DNA from 3 places in the Lentzea sp. NPDC060358 genome. Region 2 is predicted to be linked to each of the others. Evidence: riboswitches for the same ligand, from Rfam matches in the RefSeq annotation. Region 2 holds a riboswitch; each other region holds the start of a gene.
The links. Region 2 has a riboswitch for thiamine pyrophosphate ahead of ACFWGZ_RS35770 (thiamine ABC transporter substrate binding subunit). Riboswitches for the same ligand answer to the same signal wherever they lie in the genome.
Positions count from the first base shown of each region.

Region 1: linked by a shared signal. The riboswitch ahead of ACFWGZ_RS36225 (FAD-dependent oxidoreductase) and the one ahead of ACFWGZ_RS35770 (thiamine ABC transporter substrate binding subunit) in region 2 are both predicted to bind thiamine pyrophosphate.
Region 3: linked by a shared signal. The riboswitch ahead of thiC (phosphomethylpyrimidine synthase ThiC) and the one ahead of ACFWGZ_RS35770 (thiamine ABC transporter substrate binding subunit) in region 2 are both predicted to bind thiamine pyrophosphate.

Region 1 covers NZ_JBHXCW010000284.1:88-4,212, forward strand. Annotated here, with positions in the region: gene ACFWGZ_RS36215 (dioxygenase) at 1-705, opposite strand, end outside; gene thiE (thiamine phosphate synthase) at 737-1,375, opposite strand; TPP riboswitch at 1,402-1,513, shown strand; gene ACFWGZ_RS36225 (FAD-dependent oxidoreductase) at 1,499-2,464, shown strand; gene thiS (sulfur carrier protein ThiS) at 2,461-2,661, shown strand; gene ACFWGZ_RS36235 (thiazole synthase) at 2,663-3,418, shown strand; gene ACFWGZ_RS36240 (MarR family winged helix-turn-helix transcriptional regulator) at 3,494-3,949, shown strand; gene thiD (bifunctional hydroxymethylpyrimidine kinase/phosphomethylpyrimidine kinase) at 4,005-4,125, opposite strand, start outside.
Region 2 covers NZ_JBHXCW010000273.1:82-8,471, reverse strand. Annotated here, with positions in the region: gene ACFWGZ_RS35800 (outer membrane lipoprotein carrier protein LolA) at 1-515, shown strand, start outside; gene ACFWGZ_RS35795 (ABC transporter ATP-binding protein) at 512-1,516, shown strand; gene ACFWGZ_RS35790 (ABC transporter permease) at 1,513-2,319, shown strand; gene ACFWGZ_RS35785 (SDR family oxidoreductase) at 2,316-3,080, opposite strand; gene ACFWGZ_RS35780 (ABC transporter ATP-binding protein) at 3,083-4,036, opposite strand; gene ACFWGZ_RS35775 (ABC transporter permease) at 4,036-5,643, opposite strand; gene ACFWGZ_RS35770 (thiamine ABC transporter substrate binding subunit) at 5,619-6,620, opposite strand; TPP riboswitch at 6,614-6,724, opposite strand; gene ACFWGZ_RS35765 (4a-hydroxytetrahydrobiopterin dehydratase) at 6,759-7,052, shown strand; gene ACFWGZ_RS35760 (mannosyltransferase) at 7,056-8,258, opposite strand.
Region 3 covers NZ_JBHXCW010000284.1:4,460-8,894, forward strand. Annotated here, with positions in the region: gene thiD (bifunctional hydroxymethylpyrimidine kinase/phosphomethylpyrimidine kinase) at 1-448, opposite strand, end outside; gene thiC (phosphomethylpyrimidine synthase ThiC) at 445-2,082, opposite strand; TPP riboswitch at 2,077-2,199, opposite strand; gene ACFWGZ_RS36255 (LysE family translocator) at 2,910-3,512, opposite strand; gene ACFWGZ_RS36260 (aldo/keto reductase) at 3,585-4,435, shown strand, end outside.

The DNA of each region.
Region 1 (4,125 bases), on a different contig from region 2:
GCGGGCCTTCTCGTCGCTCGCGGCGCCCAGCGCCACGAACAGCGGTGCGAAGTGCTCGGTCCGCGGGTGCGCGATGCCGGCCGCGGGGGCCTTCCGCTGGAAGTCGAGCAACGCGTCCACGTCGCCGTCGGCCAGTTGCCGGTGCGCCCAGTCGTCGAACTCCCTCGACCACGACGGCGGCTCGTAGTCCGGTCCCGCCGGGAAGTTCACGCAGCTGAGGTTGTGCGTCATGAAGCCGCTGCCGACGATCAGGACGTTCTTGTCCCGCAACGGCGCGAGCTTGCGGCCGACCTCGTGCAGCTCGCGCGGGTCGAGGGTGGGCAGCGACATCTGCAGGACCGGCACGTCCTCGTCCGGGAACATCTCCTTCAGCGGCACGTAGGCGCCGTGGTCGAGGCCGCGCGCCTCGTCCTGCTCGACGTGGCCGCCGAGCAGCTTGCGGACGTCGTCGGCGAGCTCCGGTGCGCCGGGTGCGGCGTAGGTGACCTCGTAGTACCGCTGCGGGAAGCCCCAGAAGTCGTAGACCAGCGGCACGGTGGTGGTCGCGCCGATGGTCGTCGGCGCCTCCTCCCAGTGCGCGGAGACCATCAGCACGGCCTCCGGGCGCGCAAGGGTGGCGGACCAGTCCCTGAGCTCTCTGGTCCACGTCTCGTCGTCGGCCAGCGGGGGTGCCCCGTGGCTCAGGTACAGAACTGGTGCGCTCACGTCTCCGAGGGTACGCCGTTTAGTTCAAATTTCAACGATCAAGTTCGGATTTGAACATCTCGGCGGCGCGGCGCGGGGCCTCGGCGTCGGTGATGGCGCGGACGACGACCACGCGGGTGGCGCCGGCCGCCTTGACCTCGGGGAGGTTCACGAGGTCGATGCCGCCGATCGCGAACCACGGCCGGTCGGACTTCGTGGCGCGGACGAGGTCGAGTCCGGGGGCGGGACGGCCGGGCTTGGTCGGGGTCGGCCAGCACGGGCCCGTGCAGAAGTAGTCGACGCCGGGTTCCCCGGCCGCCGCGCGCATCTGCTCGACGTCGTGGGTGGAGCGGCCGATCGCCATGTCGTCGCCGATGATCCGGCGGGCGAGCGGAACCGGGAGGTCGTCCTGGCCGAGGTGCAGCACGTCCGCTCCCACGGCGTGCGCGATGTCGGCGCGGTCGTTGACGGCCAGCAGCTTCGCGTGGCGTTCGGTGGCCTCCGCGAGGAGTTCGATCGCCGCGATCTCCTGCTTCGCCTCGAGCGCCTTGTCCCGCAGCTGGATGACGTCGACGCCACCCGCGAGGACCGCGTCCGCGAACTCGGCGAGGTCCGGCCGGTCCGGTGTGCAGAGGTAGAGCGTCGCGTCGGCGAGTCGTTGCCTGATCAGGTTTCCGTCGAGTCCTGGCACGCACGCACGTTAACCGTTATGTTGAAACCGGTCCGCACGGGAGCCTGGAGAACACCGGGCTGAGAGGGAGCGTGGTTCGCTCCGACCGTCGAACCTGATCCGGGTCATGCCGGCGCAGGGAGCGTGAATGCCTTGAGCAGTGTGGAAGTGACCGTCGTCGGTGGCGGTGTCGTCGGCCTGTCCGCGGCCTTGGCCGCGGCGCGCGCCGGGTTCTCCGTCTCCGTGCGCGACGTGGGGTCGCCGTACGGCGGTTCGCGGGTGGCGGGTGGCATGCTCGCGCCGGCGACGGAGGCGTGGCCGGGCGAGGAAGACGTGGTGGCACAGGGGGTCGAGGCCCTCGCGATGTGGCCGGACTTCGCCGCGTCGATCGGCGTGCCGCTCTTCACCGCGGGCACGCTGGCCGTCGGCGTGCAGCCGGGCGACCTCGCCGACCTGCGGCACTCGGGGGAGTTGCTGACCTCGCGGGAGATCCGCGCCCTCGAGCCCTCGCTCGGGCCTGCGGTGCGCGGGGGCGTGTTCGCCGCCGGAGACCTCGCCGTCGACAACCGGCTGCTGCTCTCCGCGCTGTGGAAGGCCTGCCGGGCCGCCGGAGTGGTGTCCGATGTGGACGGACGGGTGACGGTGATCGCCGCCGGGGCGTGGAGCGGTGAGCTGCACCCGGCGCTGAAGGACGTGATCCGCCCGGTGAAGGGCGAGATCCTGCGGCTCACCCACCGGCCGGGCGCCTTGCCGCCGCCGAAGCACACCATCCGCGCGCTCGTGTCGGGACGCCCGGTGTACCTGGTGCCGCGCGACGACGGCCTGGTCGTCGGCGCCACCCAGTACGAGGCCGGGTTCGACACCGACGTGTCCGTCGCCGGCGTGCGGGACCTGCTGCGGGACGCGGAAACCGTGCTGCCGGGCATCGCGGAGTACGCGCTGGCCGAGGCCGCCGTCGGGTTCCGCGCGGGCAGTCCCGACAACCTGCCCGTCGTGCGGTGGCTCGGCCCGGATGTCATCGCGGCGACCGGCCACCACCGCAACGGACTGCTGCTGGCGCCGCACACCGCGCGCCTGGTCGTCGGGCTGCTGCAGGGAGGAAGTTCGTGAAAGCACAGGTCAACGGCACCCCGCGCGATCTCGCCGACGGCACGTCGGTGGCGGCGGTGGTGGAGCTCGTGGGCGCGCCGTCGTCCGGTGTGGCGGTGGCGCTCGACGGCGCCGTGGTGCCGAGGGCGTTGTGGGAGAAGACGATCGTGCCGGACGGCGGCGTGGTCGAGGTGCTGACCGCGGTCCAGGGAGGCTGACGTGGACGACCCGTTGACCATCGCGGGCCGGGAGTTCCGGTCGAGGCTCATCACCGGCACCGGCGGTGCCGCCAACCTCTCGGTGCTGGAACGGGCCCTGGTCGCGTCCGGCACCGAGCTGACGACCGTGGCGATGCGCCGGGTCGACTCCGCCGGCCGGACCGGCGTGCTGGAGTTGTTGCGGCGCCTGGGGATCGAGGTCCTGCCGAACACCGCGGGCTGCCGCACGTCCGCGGAGGCCGTGCTGACCGCGCAGCTGGCGCGCGAGGCCCTGGAGACGAACTGGGTCAAGCTCGAGGTCGTGCACGACGAGGAGACCCTGCTGCCGGACCCCGTGGAGCTGCTCGACGCGGCCGAGCGGCTGGTGGCCGACGGCTTCGTGGTGCTGCCCTACACCAGCGACGACCCGGTGCTGGCGCGGAAACTGGAGGACGTGGGGTGCGCCACGGTCATGCCGTTGGGCTCTCCCATCGGTACGGGCCTGGGCATCCGCAACCCGCACAACATCGAGCTCATCACGGCGCGGGCGTCCGTGCCGGTGGTGCTCGACGCGGGCATCGGCACCGCGTCCGACGCCGCGCTCGCGATGGAACTCGGCTGCTCAGCGGTGCTCCTGGCGACGGCCGTCACCCGGGCGCAGGACCCGGAACGCATGGGCGCCGCCATGCGTTGTGCGGTCGAGGGCGGACGTCTGGCGCGCTTGGCCGGCCGAATTCCGCAGCGCTTTTGGGCCCAAGCGTCTTCGCCGGGCCGCTGAGGTCGCTACCGTGGGTACTCACGTGTTGGGGGATGATTGACAACTACCTGAATCCGCCGAGGAGGACGACAAGCCGTGACGGCCCCCATTGACGCCGAGGTCGAGGACGCGACCGCGCGCCTGTACCTGGCGATCGGCCGGCTGGCCCGGTTGCTGCGACGCACCGGTTCGCCCGGACTCGGCCCCGGCGCGGTCTCCGCGCTCGCCACCCTCGCGCGCTGCGGCCCCATGCGCCTGGGCGACCTCGCGAACAAGGAGGGCGTGGCACCCCCGACGCTCTCCCGCATCGTCGCCGCGCTGGTCGAGGCCGGGTACGTGAAGCGCGAACCCGACCCGCAGGACGGCCGCGCCTGGCTCGCCACCCCCACGCCCGAGGGCGAGACGATGGTCTCCGGCGTGCGGTCCGCGCGGGTGCGCGAGCTGCAGCGCCGCATCGAACAGCTCACGCCCGAGCACGTCACCGCGCTGGTGAACGCGTTGGACGCGCTGGAGACGCTGGTCGGCGAGGAGTCGAAGGGCGCACCCGCGTAGGCCGGACGCGGCGGTGGCGCCCGCAGGACGCCGGGCCGCCACCACCTCGCTGTCGTCAGCCGGCGAGCCTCCAGAACGGTGACACCGGTCCGGTGCCCGCGCCCAGCGGGTAGGCCGCCGCCACCGACCGCACGATGAAGTCCTTGCCGAACCGCACGGCCTCCGGCACCGACGCG
Region 2 (8,390 bases):
CCAGCGAGAAGACGCTGGTCCGCGAGGTGCGGATCGCCGTCGACTCCGAGCTCAAGATGCCGCTGCGCGTCGCCGTCCTGACCAACGGCACGGCGGAGCCGGCCGGCACCGTCGGGTTCAAGGAGATCAACGTCGGCCCGCAGGACTCGAAGCTCTTCGAGTTCACGCCTCCGGCCAATGCCGGCGTCACGACGCCGGAGGCCAAGGAGCAGCAGCGGGGCGAGAAGCCGGAGCTCGGCATCGAGCAGGCCCTGCAGGGGGAGAACCCGCAGGTCTTCGGCACGGGCTGGGACACGGTCGTCGGCGCGAGGATTCCCGCCCAGGCCATGACCCAGGTCCCGGCTGAGGCACAGGGGCTGGTCGACCGGTTCACGAAGAAGGTCAGCGGCAGCTGGGGCAGCGGTCAGCTCTTCACGACCAAGGTCGCGACGGTGCTCATCGCCGACGACGGCCGCGTGGTCGCGGGCGCCGTGCCCGAGCAGGTGCTGTTCGACACGATCGGACAGGTGAAGTGACCACCTCGACCAGCGCGCCGGTGACAGCGCCGACGAAACCGGCTGTCGCCGCGCGGACCAGGGGTCTGCGCAAGGAGTACGGCAGCACGGTCGCCGTGGACCGCGTGGACCTGGAAGTGCCGGAGGGGGCCGTGCTCGGCATGCTCGGCCCCAACGGGTCGGGCAAGACGACCACCATCCGGATGCTGCTCGGCCTGGTCCGCCCCACGCAGGGGGAGATCGAACTGCTCGGCAGGCCGCTCCCGGAGGGCGCCGAGCAGTCGCTGCCGCACGTGGGCGCGCTGGTCGAGGGTCCGGGGTTCCACCCGTTCCTCAGCGGGCGGGAGAACCTCGTCCGCTGTGCGGCGTTCGAACCCCTCCTGCCGAAGAAGCAGATCAAGCAGGCGGTAGAGGACGCGATCGAACGCGTCGGGCTCGCCCAGGCGGCCCACCGCCGGTACCGGGGGTACTCGCTCGGCATGAAGCAACGTCTCGGCCTCGCCGGGGCGTTGCTCGTGCCGCGCAAGCTGGTCGTGCTCGACGAGCCGACCAACGGGCTCGACCCGGCGGGCACCCGCGAGATCCGCAAGATCATCGCGGAGCTGCACGCGGCCGGCAGCACCGTCGTCGTCTCCAGCCACCTGCTGAGCGAGGTGGAGGCGACCTGCACGCACGTCGCCGTCCTGCACCGCGGGACCGTGGTGGCGCAGGGCGAACTGACCGAACTGCTGCAGGCGGGCGGGTCGGCGCTGCAGGTGGTCACGCCGGACGTCGAGACGGCGCTCAGCGCGTTGCGGCAGGCGAAGATCTCCGCGCGGCCGCTGAACGAGGGTCTGCGCATCGAGCTCGCGGGGACGAGCGCGCCGCAGGTGATCGAGACGCTCGTCAAGGCGGGCGCGCAGGTCTTCGAGGCGACGCGGTGGAAGACGGGGCTGGAGGAGCTGTTCGCGCGGCTCACCGAGGCCGAGGAGGCCGAGCGCGGGATGTCCGCGGTCGACACCCTGGACGGGGGCTCGCGATGATCACGCGTCAGTTCGGTTCCGAGTTGCGCTGGATGCTGCGCAGGCCCCGCACGCTCATCGGGCTGTTCGGCCTGGTGCTCGTGCCGATCATCATCAGCTTCGGCATCTGGACCGCGGGCGACGAGGGCGGTGGCGGAGGTCCGGGGATCGCCGCGATCCTGCAGGGCAACGGCATGGTCGTGCCGATCTTCACGCTGTTCCTGTCGCTCAACCTGCTGCTGCCGCTGGTGGCGTCGATCTGGGCGGCGGACGGGCTCGCGGGCGAGGCCCAGCACGGCACGTTGCGCGGCCTGCTGGTCGCTCCGGTGTCACGGGTGCGGCTGCTGTTCGTGAAGCTGTTCGGGCTCGCCGCGATGTCGCTGCTCGCCGTCACGCTGATGGCGGTCGTCGGGATCATCGCCGGCACCGCGTTCCTGGGCACCGACGGCATGATGACGCTCTCCGGCACCACGCTGAGCACCGGCGAGGGCCTCGTGCGCATCGCGTTGTTCGTCGTGCTGGTGACGTTCCAGATGGTGTCGATCGGCGCGGTGGCCCTCGCGGTCAGCTCGGCGACCGAGCACCCGCTGGTGGTGCAGGCGGCCACGATGACGACGATCATCGTGTTCCAGGTGCTGGCGCAGTTCTCCTCGCTCGACTGGCTGCACCCGTTCCTGATCACGACCGGGTTCCCCGGCCTGATCGACGTGATGCGCGACCCGATCCCGCTCGACCAGATCTGGGACAGCACGCTGCTCGCGGGCTGCTACCTGCTGATCGGCACGGGCCTCGCGGCGATGCGCCTCATCACGAAGGACAACTAGCGCCGGAAACCGCCCTCGCTGTTGATCACCTGTCCGGTGATCCACCCGGCGTCGGCGGTGCAGAGCCAGGAGACCAGCCGGGCGGCGTCGTCCGGCAGGCCCCAGCGCTTCGACGGCATCCGCTCGTTCACGAAGTCCGTGAGCTCCGGTCCCGCCCACCCCGTGTCGGTGGGACCGGGGTTCACGGCGTTGACGGTGATGCCCCGGTCCGCCAGCTCGTGCGACAGGGTGGCCACGATCGCCGCCAGAGCGCCCTTCGACGCCGCGTAGGCGATCTCACCGGGCATCGGCCCGAGGTTCTGCCCGGACGTCATGAACACGACCCGGCCGCCATCGGTCCCGTTCCACTGCCGGGCAAACGCTTGCGCGAGCAGGATCGACGACCGCGTGTTCACGGCGTAGTGCGCGTCGAGCATCGCCGCGTTCAGCTCCCCCAACGGCCCGTCGCCCCCGGACCGCGCGTGGTTGCACACCAGCACGTCGACGTGCCCGTGGGCCTCGACGGCCGCGGCCATCAGCCGGTCCGGCGCGTCGGCCTCGGCCAGGTCCACGCCCAGCCCCGGCGCGCCGATCTCCGCCAGCACCTCGCCGACGGAGTCCGCGCCCCACGGCTGGGCGGCGTCGTGCGGGACGTGGTGCTGCACGAACAGCTCCGCGCCGAGGCCCGCGAGCCGTGCCGCGATCGCGTAGCCGATGCCCTGCCGCCGGCTCACACCCGTGACCAGGGCGACGCGTCCCCCGAGAAGTCCCATGAGGCGCATGCCTACCCGACGCGCGCGACGCCGTCCAAGTCGATTGCGAGCCGCACCTGGTCGCCGACCTCGCTCATCGGACCGACGGCCTCGTACTCCTCGCCGCCGATCTCCACGAGCAGCCGCACGTGGTCGCGCCGGTGCACCCGTTCCAGCACGGTGCCTTCCAGCAACCCGTCGGGGTCGACCCGCAGCGCCGTGGCGCGCAGCCCGACCCGTTCGACGTCCAGCCCCACGAACGAGCCGGGCACGAACCTGCCGCACCCCAGGAACTTCGCCGTCTCCACGTCGACCGGCGACGACCACACCTCGGCGGGCGGCCCGACCTGCACGATCCGGCCGCGCGACATGATCGCCACCCGGTCGGCCAGCGTGAACGCCTCGTCGTGGTCGTGCGTCACGACCAGCGCCGTCGTCGCCGCCTCCCGCAGCAGCCGCGCCAGGTCGACCGCGAGCTGTTCGCGCAACGCCCGGTCGAGCGCCGACAGCGGCTCGTCCAGCAGCAGCAGCCGCGGTGACGGCGCCAGGGCCCGCGCCAGCGCGACCCGTTGCTGCTCCCCACCGGACAGCTGGGTCACGCGGCGGCCCGCGTACCCCTCCAGCCCGACCAGTTCGAGCAGCGACAGCACCCGCTTGTCCCGCGCCTCCCGTTCGACCTTCCTCATCCGCAGGCCGAACGCCACGTTGCCCGCGACGGTCCGGTGCGGGAACAGCTGCCCGTCCTGGAACACCAGCCCGAACTCGCGCCGGTGCACCGGCACCCCGGCGAGGTCCGCGGAGTCCCACCGCACGGCACCGGAAGTCGGCTTCTCCAGGCCCGCGACCGTGCGCAGCAGGGTCGACTTCCCGCAGCCCGACGGCCCGAGCAACGCCACGACCTCGCCGTCGGCCACGGACAGCGACACGTCCGACACCGCCACCGTCCGTCCATAGCGGACGGTGATCGAGTCCAGTTCCAGCGCCATCAGAACTCCCCGCTGCTCGGCACGCGCAACCGTTCGATCACCAGCACGCACCCGACCGTCACGACCATCAGCAGCGCGCACGCCGCGTAGGCCATCTGGCTGTTCAACTCGCCCGGCCGCGACATCAGCCGCGCGATCACCACCGGCAGCGTCGGCGCGTCCGGCCGCGCGAGGAAGCTCGTCGCGCCGAACTCCCCCAGCGCCACCACGTACCCGAACCCGGCCGCCGCCGCCAGCGACCGCCCGGCCATCGGCAGGTCGACCTCGCGCCACACCCGCCACGGCGAGGCACCCAGCGTCGCCGCCGCCTGCCGCAGCCGTTCGTCGACGGCCCGCAGCACCGGCAGGACCATCCGCACCACCAGCGGCGTCACGACCAGCGCCTGCGCCAGCGGTACCAGCATCGGTGAGGTGCGGAAATCGCCCGGCAGCGCGTCCATCGTGATCAGGTACCCGAACCCGACCGTCACCGCGGACACCCCGAGCGGCAGCATCAGGGCGGTGTCGAGCACCTCGGCGAAGCGGCTGCCGGACCGCCGCAGGCCGACCAGCACCACCGCCGAGAACACCCCGACGACCAGCGCCACCAGCGTCGCGTCGAACGCCGTCCGCAACGAGTGCACCGCGGCGTCGATCCCGGTCACCGCCAGCGTGCCGCGATCGCCGCGGGTGTTCAGCGCCACGTACCCGGCGAAGCTCCAGCCGTCCCGGGTGGACAGTGAACGGGTGATCAGCCCGGCGACCGGCGTCAGCAGCGCCACCACGACGGCGAACGCGGCACCGACGACGTACCACTCGCCCCCGGACGGCCTGCGCGCCAGTTCTTCCCTGCCGCGCAACGACAACGCGGTCTCGCGCCGGCGCCGCGCCAGTGCGCCGAGCACCAGCACCGCCAGCACCGCGGCGAACTGCAGCAACGACAACGCGGCTGCTCCGGACAGGTCGAACAGCTCGACCGTCCGCAGGTAGATCTCGGTCTCCAGGGTCCGGTACCGCGACCCTCCGAGCACCAGCACGACACCGAAACTGGTGGCGCAGAACAGGAACACGACGGCGGCGGCCGACCCGATCGCGGGCGCCAGCGCCGGCAGGACGACGGAGACGAACGCGCGCGGCCGCGAAGCCCCGAGCGCCCGCGCCGCGTCCTCGGCGCGCCGGTCCGTGTGCGCCCACAGCCCGCCGACGGTCCGCGCGACCACTGCGACGTTGAAGAACGCGTTGGCCAGCACGATCGGCAGCACCCCGCCGTCCGGCCAGAACGTCCGGAAGGCCAGGCCCACCACCACGGTCGGCAGCACGAACGGCACCATGACGGCAGCCCGGACCAGCCCCAGCCCCCGGATCCGGCACCGCGCCAGCACGAACGCCAGCGGCATCCCGGCGACGACGGCCACGATCGTCGACGCCAGGGCCTGTCCGAGGGTGAAGCCGACGAGCTCCCAGGTGTCGCCCTCGAAGAGCGACTTCAGGACACCGCCCTCGCGGAGCCCGAGCGACACGATCGCCAGCACGGGCCACGCGAAGAACAACCCCAGGAAGGCCAGCGGCAGCAACGCCGCCGCGGACCACCACGTTCGGGAACTCAGCCCTGCACCAGCTTGCGCCACTGCTCGACCCACGCTTCGCGGTTGTCCTTCACCTTGTCCGCGGGCAGCGTCTGCGGGTTCGACGGCAGCGGCGCGTCCTTGGTCCACGACTCGGGCAGCGCGACGCCCTCGCGCGACGGGTAGACGTACATCTGCTCGGCGACCTGGGCCTGGAACTTCTCGCCCAGCAGGAAGTCGAGGACCTTCTTCGCGTCCTCGGGGTTCCTGGCGCCGGACAGCACGCCCGCGTACTCGACCTGGCGGTAGCAGGTGTCCAGCACGGCCTTGGTCTTGCCGCCCTCGGCCGACGGCGACGACGCGTACGACACGACGATCGGCCGGTCGCCCTTGGTGGCCGAGAACTCCTGGTTGTAGGCCTCTTCCCAGCCGCTCACGACCTTGACGCCGTTGGCCTTGAGCTTGGTCCAGTAGTCCTGCCAGCCGTTCTCGCCGAACTTCGCGACCGTGCCGAGCAGGAACGCGAGACCGGGCGAGGAGGTGGCCGGGTTCTCGACGACCAGCTTGTCCTTGAACTTCGGGTCGACGAGGTCCTCGTACGACTTCGGCTCGACACCGCCGAGCTTGGCCGGGTCGATGTTGAGGCACACGTCACCGACGTCGACGGCGTGCAGCTTGTTCGAGGTGTCGGCCTGGTAGCGCTGCGCGCCCTTCGACGCCTCCGGCGAGGCGTACTCGGCGAACACGCCCTCGTTCAGGGCGCGCGAGGCGAACGTCGAGTCGACGCCGAACGCGACGTCGCCGATCGGGTTGGACTTGGTGAGCACGAGCTTGTTCGTCAGCTCGCCGGCGTCGCCGCTCGCGAGCTGCTTCACCGTGATGCCCGAGGACTTCTGGAACTCGTCCAGCACCTCCGGCACCACCGCGAACGAGTCGTGCGTCACCAGCGTGACCTCGCGCGACTGCGGCGCGCCGGACGTCCCGGCCGAGCAGCCGGTCAGCGCGACGGCCGCGGCGAAGACAGCAAAGATCCTTCTCACGTCAAACCTCTCCCTACGCCGGTATGACCCGGATCAGGTGGACGGTCGAGGGCTTGCGAGCCCTCCTCTCAGCCCGGCGCTTCACCGGACTCCCGTGGCAAACGCGCAGCCTACGTGACGTGGTGGGACGATCAGGACATGGCTGAGCTGTTGAGCGACGACCAGTTGGACGACGTGCTGCCGAAACTGCCCGGCTGGACCGCCCAGGACGCGTCCCTGGTGCGCACGGTCGAGCTGGAGAGCTTCGCGCGGGCGATCATGGTGGTGAACCGGGTCGCCGAGATCGCGGAGAACGACAACCACCACCCGGACGTCGACATCCGCTACAAGACGCTGACATTCCGCCTGAGCACGCATCACAAGGGCGGCATCACCGCACTGGACGTGACCCTCGCCGAGGAGATCGACGGGGTCCTGGACGCGCTGGCCTGACCGTCAGCCGACGGCCGGGCTCGCCGCGGCGTCCTCGTCCCGCGCGGGCGCCGCGGCCTTGCGCCTGGCCGCCAGCCCGATCGCGACGAGCGTGAGCACGCCCGCGGCCGGATAGCCCCAGCCGAGCACGACGAAGATCCACGGCCGTGGGAAGTCCCAGATGTTCGGCTGGGCGAGCAGCAGGAACGAGATCAGGTAGCCGCCGGTCAGCACCACCCACAGCCCGGCGGTGATCGTGCACAGCAGGTGCCCGCCCTCGTAGACGAGCCACAGCAGGGCCGGGACCATCCACACCCAGTGGTGGCTCCACGAGATCGGCGAGACCAGCAGGCCGAGCACCTGAACGCTGACGATCAACGCCAGCACGTCCTTGGTCTTGCTGACGGCGAACCACGTCAGCGCCGCGGCGACGAGCACGGCAACGATGTAGACGGGCCCGGTCTTGACGTCGTAGCCGAACGTCCGGCTCAGCGCACCGCGCATCGACTGGTTGATCGCGCTGCCGACCGGCCCGACGCGACTCGCGTCACCGAGGAGCTGGAACCAGAACTTGTCGGACTGGGCCGGTGAGATGGCCCACCCGATCCCGTACACCACGACAAAAGCGACGAACGACCACACAGCGGCCATCCACCGCCGTTGGATCAGGAAGAACAGCCCGGAAATGGCCGGAGTCAGCTTGATGCCGGCTGTGAAACCGACACCGGCGCCACCGACCCAGTTCCGCGCGCTCGCGAGCGTGCCGATGAGGATCGCGCACAGCACGAGGTTGATCTGGCCGTAGTTGAGCGTGGTGCGCACCGGCTCGATCCACAGCACCAGCGCGGTCCAGAACATCGCGCGGCGCGGGTCGTCCAGCTTCAGCAGCCTGAGGCTGGTCCGGACGATGAAGTAGAGGCAGGCGAGGCAGATGAGCTGCCAGACCCACCGCGACGCCTCCCACGGGATCCAGCTCATCGGCGTGAAGATCGCCGCGGCGAACGGCGGGTAGGTGAACGGCAGCGGGAACACGTCCGCGTACTGGTCGAGCCGCCACTCGTAGAGGTCGCCGGAGAACAGGTGCGGCGACCCGTTGCGGTAGACCAGCAGGTCGATCATGGTCATCTTCGTCTGGAAGGCGACCATGAACAGGTGCCCGACCACCGACGACGCGAGCAACCACGGTGCTACGGAGAGCACGCGCGCTTCCACAGCACGGAGTTTCACCCCGAAAACGTTACCCGAGGCAACTTTTGTGGGTACCCGAGCGTCAAGTAGTCGGGAGATCGCGTCAAGGGGAGTTTTTCCAGTCATGTCTGCTGATGTCATCGTTGCCGTTGTCGCTGCTCTGGCCATGTT
Region 3 (4,435 bases), on a different contig from region 2:
GCACCTCGTCGAGGTTCGGCGTCACCAGCGTCGCCCGCGGGAAGAACAGGCCCCGCAAGGCGTCCAGCGCCGAGTCGGCCAGCAGCGGGTCGCCGTGCATCGACGCCGAGACCGGGTCGACGACGAACGGGGTGCGGCCGCGGCCGATCCCGACGCGGTCCAGTGCCGGCGTGACGGCCTCGATGATCCGCGCGGACGCCAGCATGCCGGTCTTCGCGGCCTGCACGCCGATGTCCTCGGCCACCGCGACGACCTGCGCCGCGACGGTGTCCGGCGGGATCTCGTGCACACCCGTGACACCGAGCGAGTTCTGGACCGTCACGGCGGTGAGCGCCACGCAGCCGTGCACCCCGCACGCGAACAGCGTGCGGAGGTCGGCCTGGATGCCCGCACCACCGCCGGAATCGCTTCCGGCGATGGTGAGCACCCGCGGTGGTGCGCCGGTCACGAGGTCTCCACGACCGGGAGGTAGACCTTGTTGCCCGTACCGGCGAACTCGCCGGACTTCTCCGCCATGCCGGCCTCGATGGCCTCCACAGTGGACAGTCCGCGTTCCTCGGCGTAGCGCCGCACGTCCTGCGTGATCTTCATGGAGCAGAACTTCGGCCCGCACATCGAGCAGAAGTGCGCCGTCTTCGCCGGTTCCGCGGGCAGCGTCTCGTCGTGGAACGCGCGCGCGGTGTCCGGGTCGAGCGACAGGTTGAACTGGTCCTCCCAGCGGAACTCGAAGCGCGCCTTCGACAACGCGTCGTCCCAGTCCTGCACGCCGGGGTGGCCCTTCGCGAGGTCCGCGCTGTGCGCCGCGATCTTGTAGGTGATCACGCCGGTCTTCACGTCGTCGCGGTTGGGCAGGCCCAGGTGCTCCTTCGGCGTGACGTAGCAGAGCATCGCGGTGCCCAGCCAGCCGATCTGGGCCGCCCCGATCGCGGACGTGATGTGGTCGTAGGCCGGTGCGATGTCCGTGGCCAGCGGCCCGAGGGTGTAGAACGGCGCCTCGCCGCACCACTGCTCCTCGAGCCGCACGTTCTCGGCGATCTTGTGCATCGGCACGTGGCCGGGACCCTCGATCATCACCTGGACGTCCTTGGCCCTGGCGATGTGCGTGAGCTCGCCCAGCGTCCGCAGTTCGGCGAACTGCGCCTCGTCGTTGGCGTCCGCGATGGAACCGGGCCGCAGCCCGTCACCCAGCGAGAACGTCACGTCGTAGGCGCGCAGGATGTCGCAGAGCTCCTCGAAGTGCGTGTAGAGGAAGCTCTCCCGGTGGTGCGCGAGGCACCACGCGGCCATGATCGACCCGCCGCGCGAGACGATGCCCGTGACGCGCTTCGCGGTGAGCGGCACGTACCGCAGCAGCACGCCCGCGTGCACGGTCATGTAGTCGACGCCCTGCTCGCACTGCTCGATCACGGTGTCGCGGTAGACCTCCCACGACAGCGCCGCCGGGTCGCCGTTCACCTTCTCCAGCGCCTGGTAGATCGGCACGGTGCCCACGGGCACGGGGGAGTTGCGCAGGATCCACTCGCGCGTCTCGTGGATCCGCTTGCCGGTGGAGAGGTCCATGATCGTGTCGGCGCCCCAGCGGGTCGCCCAGACCATCTTCTCGACCTCGTCCTCGATCGACGACGACACCGCGGAGTTGCCGATGTTGGCGTTGATCTTCACGAGGAACTTCTTGCCGATGATCATCGGCTCGGCCTCGGGGTGCTTGCGGTTCAACGGGATCACCGCACGTCCGAGGGCCACCTCCGTGCGCACGAACTCCGCGTCGAGGTTCTCCCGCGTGGCGACGAAGCGCATCTCCGGGGTGGTGATCCCGGCCTTCGCGTACGCGAGCTGGCTGACGGCTCCGTTGATCGGTTCGCGTGCGGCGACCCACTCGGCCCTGCGCGCGGGCAGTCCACTGTGGACGTCGATGGTCGCGTTCTCGTCGGTATACGGACCGGAAGTGTCGTAGAGATCGACATGGTCGCCGTTGGTCAGTTCCACCCTGCGGAAAGGCACACCTTCGCGGTACACCTTGCGCGACCCCGAGATCGGGCCGGTGGTCACACTGGGCTCGACCGAACGGTCGTCTAGTGCCATCACGACATTCCTCCCTACGCCGGCATTACCCGGTCAGGTTCAGGCGGTCGGTGACACCGGCACGACGGCCAGCCACCCTCTCAGCCCGCTCAGGCGCGAGCTCCCGCGTTCTGTGTTGAGTTGTCGAGACCCGACCATAGTCAGCGCGCGCCGCGGCTGCCAAGGGCGCGATTTGCCCCTAATCTTCTCCCGTGGCGGATCATCAGCCGTTCCCGCCCGGCGCGCGTCGCGGTCAACGTCCCGCCGTGGTCTCGGCATGCCCTTCGTGCGGTGAGCTGGCGGGACGCGGCTACCCGGACTGCGGGTTCTGCGCCGAGCTGCTCGACCAGTTCTGGCTCGCCGACTGGGAGGCGCTGCGGACGTCGTCGCAGCTCGCCGACCGGGAACTGGCCGAGCTGGTGACCGCGGCCGACGTCGGCCAGTACCCGTGGACGTGCGTGGACTGGGCGATGACGCTGCTGGCGTGCTCGCGCTGCGGTGCCGAGCTCGGCACCGGGCCCGTCGAGTGCGTGCGGTGCGCGGTCACGGAGGAGCGCCGGTGGAACTGGGACCACTCGGCGCACCCGTCCACGATGAGCGCGAACGAGCACCTGCTCCGCGTCGCCCGCGCCGCCCTGCGCGCCCCCCACCGGCGCCGGCCGGCCGTCGTGCAGGCCTGGCAGCTGGTGCTGCCGTTCCTGATCGCCGGCGAGGTGGTCGAGTTCGGCCGGCTGGACCGGATCCGCGCCCACGTGCTGGCGGGGGGCTACGCGACGATGGCCGCCTGCCACACGTTCGCCGAGCTGGCGGGGCTGCCCGAGCTGTTCTGGCGCCGGGGCGACCCGATCTCATCGCGGGTCGAGTACCAGCCTGACTCCGAGCGCCAGCAGCACGCCGCCCGACAGCTTCTCGAGAGCAGTGCGGACCCGCGGGCGGCCGAGCCAGCGGCGGACGGTGTGCAGGACGGCCACGACGACGAGGTACCAGACCGTGTCGACGACGACCCAGAGCACGGCGAGGAGGAGCAGAACCCCCTTGCCGGCCTGCCCGGCAGGCACGAACTGCGGTAGGAACGAGATCGCGAACACGCCGAGCTTCGGGTTGGCCAGGTTCACGACCAGCCCGCTGCGGAACGCGCGGCTCGCGGGCGGCGGTTCGTCGGTGGGCCGACCCTTGCCGACCAGGGCCTTCACGCCCAGGTAGATCAGGAAGGCCGCGCCCGCGATCCGCAGGCCGTGGTAGGCGATCTCGGACGCCGTGAGCAGGACACTGAGCCCCAGTGCGGCGGCGACGGCCCAGCAGGCGACGCCGACCTCCATGCCGGACACCGTCGCCAGCGCGGCCCTGCGCCCGTGCACCGACTGTCGCAGGACCACGGCGGTGCCGGGTCCTGGCGACAGTGCGATGAGGAACGAGGCCGCCACGAAGGCGACGATGTTTTCGAGTGGCATGCCTTGAATGGTGGCCCGTGCCCGCAACCCGTTTCTTGACCTGGAGCGCGCTCCAGGATGTTCGGTGGTGGCATGACCTTGGAACTGGGGAAGCTGGGATTCGGCACGTGGGCCATGGGCGGCCCGTTCTCGGGCCCGGACGGCCTGCCCGTCGGCTGGGGACCGGCCGACGACGCGGAGTCGGAGAAGGCGCTGCGGCGGGCGGTCGAGCTGGGCGTGACGCTGTTCGACACGGCCGACGTGTACGGCTGCGGGCACGCCGAGACGGTGGTGGGGCAAGCGCTTGCGGGCATGCGTGACCAGGTGCTGATCGCCACGAAGTGGGGCTGCGGGTTCGACGCTGAGCAGCGCCGGATGACCGGGAACGAGGGGTCCGTCGCGTACCTGCGCCGCGCCGTCGAGGGGTCGTTGCGGCGACTCGGCACCGACCGGATCGACCTGTACCAGCTGCACGTCGGCGACCTCTCGTACGAGGAGGCCGGGCCGCTGCGCGACGAGTGCGAGGCGCTGGTCGCGGAGGGCAAGATCCGCGCGTACGGGTGGAGCACGGACGACGTCGAGCGGGCGCGGTTCTTCTGCGAGGGCGAGCACGGGATCGCCGCGCAGGCGGACATCAACCTGCTGTTCGACAACCCGGAGATGTACGCGGGCGAGTTCGCGGTGCTGTGCCGCCGCCCGCTCGCGATGGGGCTGCTGGCGCGGGAGACGTTCCCCGAGCTGCCGGCCGACGACGTGCGCGTCACGAACCCGGCGTGGCTGCGGTTCTTCGTCGACGGCAAGCCGGCGCCGTCGTACTTCGCGGCGCGGGAGGCCGTGCGGGACGTGCTGACCTCCGGCGGCCGCACGCTGGTGCAGGGGGCGCTGGCGTGGTTCTGGGCGCGTTCTCCCCGGCTGGTGCCGATCCCCGGCGTGCGGACGGTCGC